DNA from 2 places in the Bradyrhizobium sp. 35 genome. Region 2 is predicted to be linked to the other one. Evidence: riboswitches for the same ligand, from Rfam matches in the RefSeq annotation. Region 2 holds a riboswitch; the other holds the start of a gene.
The links. A riboswitch is a leader RNA that binds a small molecule or an ion and turns the genes downstream of it on or off. The one in region 2 is predicted to bind S-adenosylmethionine.

Region 1 (6,164 bases), on a different contig from region 2:
ATATTGATAATAGTAGCCTTCGAGCCCGTCCTGGCCGTCGACGCTCTGCTTGGTGCAGACGAACCCCAATCTGGTATCGCCGAGCGCCACGCCGTTGTTGGCGTGCCAGCCGCGCAGCATCGCGCGCGAGACTTCGCCCGGCACGCCGCAGATGGCAGTGCCTTTCCAGATCCAGCGCGGCGGCGGATAGCGGATCCAGGCTTTGCGGTCGCTCTCATACATGTATTCGACGTGCACGCCGCCGATCCAGTTCGAGAGATAGTGATATTGCGCGGCTGCCACGGCGGGCGGCAGATGGCTCAGCCCGAGCTTCTCCAGCCCCGGCAGGAAGCGCTCCTGCTGCTGGCGGCGGAACACGCGAAAGACGAACTCCGCAGCATCTGCCGTGCCGCGACGCGTGACCACGGTGAGGATCAGACCGGTGAAGTAGGCGTGATAGAGATCGGCAACCGCGCGCCAGCGTTTCCATTGAGCTTCCTGCGCGGGGTCTGGTGCGGTCATGTTCGCTCCCGATCGTTGTTCTGATCGAGTGTGTCACTGCATCCGGTGACGGACAAGCTGAGCCGCACGCAGGGAGCCCTGCACGCCGGCGCGCCAATTCCGCATCACGAATTTTGCGCAGGCTTAGTTTGCGAGGCTTTGGCGGCACGCTCGCGCTCGACGCGCTCGGTGACGTCGCGTGCCATCGCCACCGATCCCTGCACCACTCCAGCGGCGTCCCGCACCAGCGCAAAGGTCATCTCGATGTAGAGCTTGCGTCCGTCCTTGTGCAGCGCGCGGGTCAGTGTCGGCTTGCCCGCAAGCTTCATCGCGCCGCTGGCAAGCGCGGCCTCAAAACCTTTCCAGTGCGCGGCGCGCAGATGTTCGGGAATGATCAGGTCGAGATTCTGGCCCAGCGCTTCGTCCGCCGAGAAGCCGAACAGTGCGGACGATGCGCGGTTCCAGCGCATGATCGTGCCGGAGCGATCCGAATAGATCAGCGCGTCGGCGACGTCGTCGAGGATTCTTGCGTCGAGTTCGGATTGATCTGTCATTTCGCCACCTCGGACGTAGCCCGGATTCACTTCCCATCTTGACACAGATTCGGTGTCATCGCCCGACTTGATCGGGCGATCCAGTATTCCAGAGGCGGATGTGATCGAACCAATAGGCTACGGCGTACTGGATGCCCCGGTCAAGCCGAGGCATGACAGCGGAAGGTGAGGCTATCCCTACACCCGGAAATGCTTGCTCAGCTTCAGGCCCTGCGCCTGGTAGTTCGAGCCGATGCGCTGGCCGTACATCGCGTCGGGGCGGGCCAGCATCTTCTCGTAGACGAGGCGGCCGACGATCTGGCCGTGCTCGAGGATGAACGGCACCTCGCGCGAGCGCACTTCGAGCACGGCGCGCGAGCCTAGCCCGCCGGCGCCGGCATAGCCGAAGCCGGGATCGAAGAATCCGGCATAATGCACGCGGAACTCGCCGACCAGCGGATCGAACGGCACCATCTCCGCGGCGTAATCGGGCGGCACCTGCACCGCCTCTTTCGACGCGAGGATATAGAACTCGCCGGGATCGAGGATCAGGCTGCCGTCGGGACGGGCCGAGATCGGCTCCCAGAAGTCCTCGACGGAATAGCCGGCGCGGCGATCGACGTCGATGACGCCGGTGTGGCGCTTGGCGCGGTAGCCGACGAAGCCGCCGCTCTTCTCGCCGGAGAGATCAACAGAGACGGCGACGCCGCCGGTGAGGTCGGCATCGTCGATATCGACGAGACGCTCGGTCGCGTGCAGCGCCTCGAGGTCGTCGATGTTGAGGATGGCATCGCCGGTGCGGAAGCGCACCTGGCTCAGGCGCGAGCCCTCGCTGACCAGCACCGGAAACGTCTTCGGGCTGATCTCGGCATAGAGCGGGCCGTGATAGCCGGCACCGATCATGTCGAAGCGGCGGGTGCCGTCGGCGATCACGCGGGTGAAGACGTCGAGCCGGCCGGTCGAGCTCTTCGGGTTGGCGGCCGCGACGATTTCCGGCGGCAGCGCGAGGCTTTCAAGCAGCGGCACGATGTAGACGCAGTTGGTCTCCAGCACCGCGCCGTCGGCGAGGCTGAACTCGTGCAGCTTCAACTCGTCGATGCGCTCGGCGACCGTGGCGCCGGGACCGGGCAGGAAGCTGGCGCGAACGCGATAGGCGATATCGCCAAGACGCAAATCGAGGCTCGCCGGCTGGATCTGGCTTTCGACGAAGTCGTAAGCGGGCAGGATGAGACCGCCCTCCGCCATCGCCGCGATCATGCGGTCGGGCAGGATACCATTGGCGTCGGCGGCGACCGTGAACGTCAACCCGGGGTCCTCATCAGGGATCAAACACATCCCGACATGCGGGAAATATGAGCGTTTTACGGCTATCCGATGGACGTCTTGACGGAAAGGGCATTGCGGAATATGAGCATGACTTATCCCGTGGTGATTTGAGCCGGCCGGCTTGCAGCCACGTTAAATAAGTCGCTAAACAGGCCGGGGACCTCTGTGATCCCGGCCCGTGGAGATATTCCAGGCCGGTTTTTTTGTGACCATTCTCGATGGTCACTTCAGGAGGTCCTATGTCGAAGTCCCCGGCGCCAACCGCCCACTACCGTCCCGAAACTCGCCTGGTTCATTCCGGCACCTTACGCTCGCAATATGGCGAGACGTCGGAGTCGCTGTTCCTGACCCAGGGCTACGTCTACAACAGCGCTGAGGAGTGCGAGGCGCGGTTCAAGGGCGAGGACCCCGGCTTCATCTATTCACGCTACTCCAATCCGACCATCTCGATGTTCGAGCGCCGCATGATCGAGCTCGAAGGCGCCGAAGCGGCACGTTCGGCCGCGACCGGCATGGCCGCGGTGACGACCGCGATCCTGGCGCCGCTCAAGGCCGGCGATCACGTCGTGGCCTCGCGCGCGCTGTTCGGCTCGTGTCTCTACGTCGTGCAGGATTTACTGCCGCGCTACGGCATCGAGACCACGCTGGTCGACGGCCTCGATCTCGACCAGTGGCAGCGCGCCATGAAGCCGAACACCAAGACGTTCTTCCTGGAGAGCCCGACCAATCCGACGCTCGACGTGCTCGACATTCCCGGCATTGCCGAGATCGCGCATAGTGGCGGCGCGCGGCTCGTCGTCGACAACGTGTTCGCCACCCCGATCTGGCAGAGCCCGCTCGCGCTCGGCGCCGACGTCGTGGTCTATTCCGCGACCAAGCACATCGACGGCCAGGGCCGCTGTCTCGGCGGCATCATCCTGTCCTCGGAAGCGTTCATCGCCGAGCACATCCACAATTTCATGCGCCAGACCGGCCCGTCGATCTCGCCGTTCAACGCCTGGGTCCTGCTCAAGGGGCTGGAGACGCTCGCCGTGCGCGTGCGCGCGCAGACCGAGACGGCGGCGCGCATCGCGGACGTGCTGGCGAGCCATCCGAAGATTTCGCGGCTGGTGTTTCCCGGCCGCGCCGATCATCCGCAGGCTGCATTGGTGAAGAAGCAGATGCGCGGCGGCTCGACGCTGGTCGGCCTCGAGGTCAAGGGCGGCAAGCAGGCGGCGTTCCGCGTGCTCAACGAGCTCAAGCTCGCCAAGATCTCGAACAATCTCGGCGACGCCAAGAGCCTCGTCACCCATCCCGCGACCACGACGCATCAGCGTTTGAAGCCGGAGGACCGCGCCGCGCTCGGCATCAGCGAAGGATTCATCCGCTTCTCGGCAGGCCTCGAGCACGCGGACGATCTGATCGAGGATCTGACCGCGGCGCTGGAGAAGGCGTGAGTTATTGTCGTCCCGGCCTAGTGCGCAATTGCGCATGGGGGCCGGGACGACAAGTCACATTGGCCGGTACGTCCGCACGTCCGCGGGCACGTTCACGCCGAGCTTGATCTGGCCGACGGAGCGAATGATGTCGTCGCCGAGGAGCTGGGCGAAGCAGGCATAGCCCCAATCGTTCATGTGCAGTCCGTCGGCGATCACGAAACTCTCGACCGGAAGCGATTGCTTCTCGTGCCAGTCGCGCATCACCTCGAAGCGCGGGAAGATGCCGACGTGACGGAGCTCGGCGACCTTGCCGAGCAGCTTCACCATCTTGCCGGCGCTCTCGGCGCGCTGGTTGACGGCGGGCGAATATTGCGGATCGACCAGCACGATGTCGGTGCCGCCGGTGGCCTGGATGCGAGCGATGCCGTCCTCGACCAGTTTGGCGGTCTCGCCAGGATCGAGATTGCGCAGCACGGCATTGGTGCCGACCTGCCAGATCACCAGATCCGGATGCACGTCGATCACCTCTTTCTGGAGACGCTTCATCATCTCGGGCGCATCCTCGCCGCCGACGCCGGCATTGATGACGGTGATGTCGGCGGTCGGATAGTGCCGGTGCAGCTGCGCGGCAAGGCGATTGGGATAGTTGAACTCCGGCGAGCTCGCGCCGAATCCCGCGGTCGACGACGAGCCGAACGCGACGATGACGACGGGCTGGCCGGCGACGAGCTTGCCCGCGACATGCGGCAGCGAGCCCATCGCCTTCGAGCCGCCCTTCGGCGACAGGCAGGGCACGCGGCTAAAGATGTCGCCGGCGGATTTCGCGACCTGCTTCACCTTGTCGATGGCGCGCGCCGTGATGCCGCGCTGGTCGGGGGACGTCGCTGCGACGGTGGTCTGGGACGGTGAAGCGGGAGCCGGATCAGCCGACTGCTGCGGGGCCGGTGTTGCCTGCGCGGCCTGCGTCTGCGCGTGGGACTGCGAGGCCGGACTCAGCAACAGCAGCACCGCTGCTGCGGGCACAGCCAGCCATGCCGTCAGGCAAAAAGGGCGGAGAGAACTCATTAACGCTAGACCTCAATTTTGCTGCTGGGCCGGCTCCAGATGGGCAGCGTCGATCAGGAACTGTGCCAACGCCCGGCCAAGGCAATCATGGACCTGCTTCGCCAACTCGGGCCCGCGCGACGGGCTGAATAGGTCGAACTGGCCCTGATCATTCCACTGCCGCATGATCGCGAACCGATCGAACAGCGGAATATCGTGCTCCTGCGCCACCACCCGCATATTGTCGAGGTATGGCGGCACCGAGATCATGGTTTCGGTACGCGGACTGTACTGCAAATTCATCAAGACGACGTCAGCCCCTGCCTTTTGCAACGCAACAACCCCTTCGGTCACCGCGCCACGAAAATCATCGGGATCGATGGCTCGGATAGCATCGACAGTCCCGGTCTGCCAGATGACCAAAGTAGGCGTTTTTGCTTCCATCAGCTTAACGAAGCTGGCAGCCGCCTCCTCGGCCGTTTTCTTGCTCTGTATTTCTACGGAGACGTGCACAGTCTCGGACGGCGGCAGCTTGTCCTTCAGGATGGCCTGCATCCGCGCCGGATAAGAGGCGTCCTCGGAAGCCGGAATCGTGGTCGAGCGACTGCCGATGACCAGGATTTCGAGCGGCTTGCCGGCCTTCACGGCATCGGCGACCTTGGGAAGCTGGCTTTCGCTGGTGAGCAGATAGGACGGCACTTCACAGGCTGCGGGCGCGGCTGAAGCAGCCGGCGCAGCATCGTCCGCGCGCGCCGGAGGCGCGGCGAGACCACCGCACAGCAGGATCAGGCTCAGGAAAACCTTCGCCTTCATCAGCCCCCTCCCGCCATATCGGCGCTGCCGACGGCGCTTTTGGTTTTCGAACCGCTCTTGTCAGCCACCCGCTTGTACCACGAAATCAGCCAGGCCATGGCCCACATGATCAGGATTCCGGAGAGACTTATTAGCGCATGCATGACCGGGCCGCCCGAGACTTCGGCCAGGATGAAATGGCCGGCAAAGGCGAGGAAGACGCCGAGACAGAATATCTCCAGGGAATGCGAGCCGCACAGGATCAGCGGCCGCAGCCAGGGCGATTTCAGGCCCGGCCAGTCCCGGGGCAGGACGCGCACGGTGAGCGCGGCCAGCGCCAGGAAATGCGTGAAGCGCAGCACGTCAAGGTCGGCCTTGTCGATCGGATACATCCACTGCTCGAGCCGCTTCGGCATGAAGTGGGAGAGCTGCGGCACATACCAGGTCAGCGTCACGTAGAATGCCGCAACCAGATAGGCGATCGCGATCCACATCGTCACCCGCGAAGCCAGAATGTGCGACATGCGTCGCGCACCCCCGAGCGCGCACCATGCCCCGAACACGAACAGCA
Region 2 (6,164 bases):
CCAGCAGTTGGAGCAGGTCGCCCTCGCCGCAGCCGACGTCGAGCACCTTCGAGCCCGGCTTGACCATGTTGGCCACCAGCACATGGTCCGCGCGAAAATCACCGGGCTGCCCGGTCGCAAGGCCGCCCAGCGGCAACGCTTCCTGTACAGACATGACTAGCCGTCCTTAAGCATTATTGGCGGTGAGCCCGCGCGCCTTGCCTGCCGATTGCAGGAAGGCGCGGGAGATATCAAGGAATTCGGGCACGTCGAGCAGGAAGGCGTCGTGACCGCGATCGGTCTCGATTTCGGCGAACGACACCCGCGCGCTCGACGCATTCAGCGCGTGCACCAGCGCGCGCGATTCCGAGGTCGGGAACAGCCAGTCGCTGGTGAAGGAGACCACGCAGAAGCGGGTCTGGATTCCCGCGAACGCCTTCGCCAGCACACCGCCGTGGTCGGCGGCGATGTCGAAATAGTCCATCGCGCGGGTCAGATAGAGATAGGAGTTGGCGTCGAAGCGCTCGACGAAGGACGAGCCCTGGTAGCGCAGATAGGACTCAACCTGGAAGTCGGCGTCGAAAGAGAAAGTCGGCAGCTCGCGGTCCTGCATGCGCCGCCCGAATTTTCGATGCAGCGCGGCGTCGGAGAGATAGGTGATGTGCGCCGCCATCCGGGCGACAGCGAGGCCACGATGCGGATGGATACCTCGATCGGCATAGCCGCCATGGTGCCAGTCGGGGTCGGCCATCACCGCCTGACGGCCAAGCTCGTGGAACGCGATGTTCTGCGCCGAGTGTCGTGTCGAGCAGGCAATCGCCAGCGCGGAGAACACGCGACTCGGATACGCCGCAGTCCATTGCAGCACTTGCATGCCGCCCATCGAGCCGCCGACGACCGCGAACAGCGTGTCGATGCCGAGCCGGTCGATCAGCATCGCCTGCGCGCGCACCATGTCGGGGATGGTGATGACGGGGAAATCGAGCCCCCAAACCTTGCCGGTCGCGGGATTGATCGAGGCCGGGCCGGTCGAGCCCATGCAGCCGCCGATCACGTTGGAGCAGATGATAAAATATTCGTTGGGATCGAGCGGCCGGCCGGGGCCGACCAAGGTCTCCCACCAGCCGGGCTTGCCGGTGACAGGGTGCACGTTGGCGACGTGCTGGTCGCCGGTCAGCGCATGGCAGATCAGGATCGCGTTGGAGCGATCGGCATTCAGCTCGCCGTAGGTCTGGTAGGCGATCTGGAACGGGCTGAGATCGACCCCGCAGTCGAGCCGCAGCGGCTGCTCCGAGCCGAACTGCGCGACGTGCGAACTCGGATGATCCACCTCGTGCGACCGCTCGTCGGCGGTGATCGCGGGACTCGGAATGGACTGGACGCCAACCATCTGACCATCGACCTCGTTTGCGATCGTAGAAGTGACCGCATTGACATCAGGCCATGAAAAACCCGGCCTGAACGATAGGTTCGGCCGGGATCGAAAGCGTCCCCGGCCTGTTTAGCGAGTTTTTTAACGTGGCTGCAAGCCGGCCGGCTCAAATGACCACGGAACGGGTAAAAACTACCGTCTTGGACGGTTTTCGTCAAGTCACGGCCCGGATCAGCCAAATTCGCCTGTCGCGCCACGGGCGGAAAGGGCCCGATTTCTCTTTGCATTTCTCTTTGCTTTCGCAGCCCCGACTGCCTAATCAGGATATCCATCACAGCGGTGACGGCTCGACTGATCCGCATTGGAAAGCCTCTCAGCAGCACCTGTCAGACATGTCCCAACGTCCGCCCGCGCCACCATCACTCCAGGAATTGCGTAAGGAGATCGACGCGATCGACGAAGGCATGCATCGCCTGCTGATGCAACGCGGCGACATCATCGACCGCCTGATCCAGGTGAAGCAGACCCAGGAGGTCGGCTCGGCGTTCCGCCCGGCACGCGAGGCCTCCATGATGCGCGACCTCGTGCAGCGTCATCGCGGCATCCTGCCGCTCGACACGGTCGAGAGCATCTGGCGCGTCATCATCGCGACCTTCACCTATGTCCAGGCCCCGTTCTCGGTCCACGCCGACATCTCGGCGAGCGAGCCGGCCATGCGCGATTCCGCGCGATTCCATTTCGGCTTCACCGTGCCTTACGTCGCGCATTTCAGCGCGCAGGCGGCGGTCGAGGCCGTCGCGAAGTCCAAGGGCGATCTGGCGCTGGTCTCGGCGACCTCGAGCCGCACGCCGTGGTGGCTGTCGCTGGAAGAAGCTGGCGCGCCAAAGATCATCGCGCGGCTGCCCTTCGTCGAGCGCGCCGACCATCCGGCGGCGTTGCCCGTGTTCGCGGTCTCGCGCGTCGCCGACAGCGCGCTGGTGACGGAGGTCGAGACCTTCAGCGTACGCGTCTCTGGGTGGAATGCGGAGGTCGCGCGCGCCCTGTCGCCGCTCGCCGAGATCGTGGCGGTGCCCGACACCGCCTTCGACGGCGCCGCGCTGCTGGTCTCGGTCACCGCGACAAGCAGCATCGACAAGATCAAGGCTGCCCTGATCGAAGCGGGGGCCTCGGTGCGCTCCACGGCCCTCGTCGGCAGCCACGCAACGCGCTATACGGTGCCCCCGACCGGGTCGAAATCGTAAGTCGCGAACCGCTTAAGCCCACTCCGGAGTTGAAGATGTCCCGCCCCGTGCCGAATCCCGGCATTCTCGATATTGCGCCCTACACGCCCGGCAAGACCCCGGTGGCAGAGCCTGGCCGCAAGGTGTTCAAGCTCTCGGCCAACGAGACGCCGTTCGGGCCCTCGCCGAAGGCGATCGAGGCGTTCAAGCAGGTGGCGGATCATCTGGAAGACTATCCGGAAGGAACCTCGCGCGTGCTGCGCGAAGCAATCGGGCGCACCTTCGGGCTCGATCCCAACCGCGTCATCTGCGGCGCCGGCTCGGACGAGATCCTCAACCTGCTCGCCCACACCTATCTCAGCCACGGTGACGAGGCGATCTCGACCACGCACGGCTTTCTGGTCTATCCGATCGCGACCATGGCGGTCGGCGCGAAGAATGTCATCGCGGCCGAGAAGAACCTCACCTGCGATGTCGACGCCATCCTCAAGGCGGTGACGCCGAAGACAAAGCTGGTCTGGCTCGCCAACCCCAACAATCCGACCGGCACCTATGTGCCGTTCGACGAGGTCAAGCGCCTGCGCGCCGGCCTGCCCTCGCACGTGCTGCTGGTGCTGGACGCAGCCTATTGCGACTACGTCTCGCGCAACGATTACGAGATGGGGATCGAGCTGGTCGCGACCACCGAAAACACGGTGGTGACCCACACCTTCTCCAAGATCCATGGTCTTGCGGCGCTGCGCATCGGCTGGATGTTCGGCCCCGAGCACATCATCGACGCGGTCAACCGCATCCGGGGTCCCTTCAACGTGTCGACGCCGGCCATGTACGCCGCCGTTGCCGCGATCGAGGACACAGCGCACCAGGCCATGTCGAAGCATTTCACCGAGACCTGGCGCAACTGGCTCGCCGAGGAGATCGGCAAGCTCGGGCTGAAGGTGACGCCGAGCGTCGCCAATTTCGTGCTGATCCACTTCCCGACCGAGGGCAAGACCTCGGACGCAGCCGACGCCTTCCTCACCAAGCGCGGGCTGGTGCTGCGCGGCTTGAAGAACTACGGCCTGCCGCATTCGCTGCGCATGACCATCGGCACCGAGGAGGCCAACCGCCTCGTCGTCGAGGGCCTGCGCGACTTCATGGCCGGACGATGAGCGCGACCCCGCACTTCCAGCGCGTCGCGCTGATCGGCTTCGGCCTGATCGGGGGCTCGATCGCACGCGCCGCGAAGCTCCAGGGTCTGGCTTCCGAGATCGTCACCACCGCGCGCTCGGAGAAGACGCGCGCACGCGTGATGGAGCTCGGCATCGTCGATCAGGTCGTCGCGACCAATGCGGAAGCCGTGAAGGACGCCGATCTCGTCATCCTCTGCATTCCCGTCGGCGCCTGCGGCCCGGTGGCGCAGGAGATCTCCGCGCATCTCAAACCCGGCGCGATCATCTCCGACGTCGGCTCGGTCAAGGGCGCCATCGTCAGGGATATGGCGCCGCACCTGCCGGAAGGCGTCCATTTCGTGCCGGCGCATCCCGTCGCAGGCACCGAGCATTCGGGTCCCGATTCCGGCTTCGCCGAGCTCTTCATCAACCGCTGGTGCATCCTCACCCCGCCGGAGGGCGTTGATGCGGCTGCCACCGATCGCCTGCGCGCGTTCTGGGCGGCGATGGGTGCCAAGGTCGAGATCATGACGCCGGATCATCATGATCTCGTGCTCGCGATCACCAGCCATCTGCCGCATCTGATCGCCTACACCATCGTCGGCACCGCCGACGAGCTGGCGCAGGTGACGGAGTCAGAGGTCATCAAGTTCTCCGCCGGCGGCTTTCGCGACTTCACGCGCATCGCCGCCTCCGATCCGACGATGTGGCGCGACGTCTTCCTCGCCAACAAGGAAGCCGTGCTGGAGATGCTCGGCACCTTCACTGAGGATCTGGCAAAGCTCACCCGCGCAATCCGCCGCGGCGATGGCGAGGCGCTGTTCGACCACTTCACCCGCACCCGCGCCATCCGCCGCGGCATTGTCGAAATCGGCCAGGATTCGGCCGCGCCCGATTTCGGCCGGCCGCATGCGCAGCTCGGCAACAAGCCGTAGCACCGAAGTGGCCCGGATGGAGCGCAGGCGTAATCCGGGACTTCCGTCGCTTGAGGCAGGATTCCCGGATCGCGCTTCTCTCCATCCGGGCTACGAGCCTGCGTGGCTCCGTGACTAGAATGGGTAGTACCGGATCTGCGTCATGACGACGTTGTCGTCGGTCTTCGGCGCGCCGCCGACGCCGGCGAACGCGAACCGTTGCGTGTAGGAATATTGCAGGCCGGCTTTGAGCGTGCCGAAATTGCCTTGGTAGATGGTGTCGTAGATCCCGGCCGTGATCTGCCGAACCTCCCTGGTGTTGCCGTTGCAGGTCGCGCCCGCCGAGTTTTCGGTGAAGCAGCCGGTGTTGTTGTAGAGCGGATTGCCGTAGCCGAACGGCACCGTTCCAACATTGGCGAAATTCGCCTTGGCCTTTTCGAGGCCTGCATAGGAGTAGACATCGAGGCTGGGCGTCGCGTGCCAGATCAGGCCGACGGCGGCCGCCGTGATCGTCAGCGGGAGGAGGGTGCCGTCCTGCGCCACCGCCGCGTCGGCGAACGGTGTTGCCGTGAAGCGGCCCAGCACGCCGTGCGAGCCATAGAGCTGAAGATCGAGGGTTTTCGGAATCAGCTCGACGAAGATGTGTCCGCCGAAGCTTCCGGTGTCGTAGGGGTGGTTGGCGTTGTTGAAACGGTCGAACAGCTGGCGGTAGAGCGCCCACCCCTCGACATGCAACTTATAGGGCCCGAGCCTTGGGTCCCAGGCGGCCTTGACCGTGACGTCGGGCACCTGATTCAGGCAAGAAATCCCGGAACGGATTCGAAGTCGATCACGCCGGGCGCATCGACGCCACGAGGATCGATGCCGGACTTGGTCGGCGCGTTCAGCGACCAGGATTGCCCGGCGAGGAAGTGAAGACCGAGATCGCTGCGGTCCAGTTCCAGGCTGAGCTGCCGCATGCGCGGATTGAACGAGTTGGTCGCAACCGAGCTCGCCGTCTGAGCCGCACCTTCGAAATCGATCTCGCCATAACCCGCGAGGTGCGTGTCGGCATCGGCATTGCCCTCGGCCAGCACCGAGAACCTGCTCTGGCGTGCCGAGAAGCGCGTTTCCGGGATGTTGAAGTTGCGGCTCTGCTGATAGGGGATGAAGTTGTAGACCGAGCCGGTATCGGAAGCGAGATTCCGCGAGCGGTAGACGCCGGTGAGATCGACCCAGCCACCGAAGGTCAACGTCACGCCCTTGTAGCAGACCTTGCCGGCCGCACATGGATCGGCGGCGAGCGCCTTGTAACTTGCTGGTAACTGAACGGCCTTCGCCTGCGCTTCACCCTGTCGCGTCTTGCGCGCCTCGGAGTCCACGCGCTGCTGGAGCTCCTTCAGCTTCGCCTTCAGCGAGTGGATTTCGGTTGTGACATTGTCGTCGGCATGCGCCTGCCCTGAACAGGCAGCGAGAATACCCAGCATCAGTCCGCAATTGATGATCCGCATTTGAAGCTTCCTCCATTTGGGAAGCGGATTGGATTCCG

Region 1: linked by a shared signal. The riboswitch ahead of IVB36_RS29440 (O-succinylhomoserine sulfhydrylase) and the one ahead of IVB36_RS10665 (homoserine O-acetyltransferase) in region 2 are both predicted to bind S-adenosylmethionine.

What each region holds. Positions count from the first base shown of each region.
Region 1 covers NZ_JADPJC010000144.1:146,076-152,239, forward strand. The annotation lists gene IVB36_RS29425 (hypothetical protein) at 1-501, opposite strand, end outside; gene IVB36_RS29430 (PAS domain S-box protein) at 606-1,034, opposite strand; gene IVB36_RS29435 (2'-deoxycytidine 5'-triphosphate deaminase) at 1,212-2,318, opposite strand; SAM riboswitch at 2,429-2,508, shown strand; gene IVB36_RS29440 (O-succinylhomoserine sulfhydrylase) at 2,579-3,775, shown strand; gene IVB36_RS29445 (SGNH/GDSL hydrolase family protein) at 3,830-4,822, opposite strand; gene IVB36_RS29450 (lipolytic enzyme) at 4,835-5,614, opposite strand; gene IVB36_RS29455 (OpgC domain-containing protein) at 5,614-6,164, opposite strand, start outside.
Region 2 covers NZ_JADPJC010000053.1:64,250-70,413, reverse strand. The annotation lists gene metW (methionine biosynthesis protein MetW) at 1-154, opposite strand, end outside; gene IVB36_RS10665 (homoserine O-acetyltransferase) at 167-1,369, opposite strand; SAM riboswitch at 1,460-1,539, opposite strand; gene IVB36_RS10660 (chorismate mutase) at 1,744-2,592, shown strand; gene IVB36_RS10655 (histidinol-phosphate transaminase) at 2,628-3,722, shown strand; gene IVB36_RS10650 (prephenate/arogenate dehydrogenase family protein) at 3,719-4,657, shown strand; gene IVB36_RS10645 (hypothetical protein) at 4,772-5,425, opposite strand; gene IVB36_RS10640 (hypothetical protein) at 5,431-6,126, opposite strand.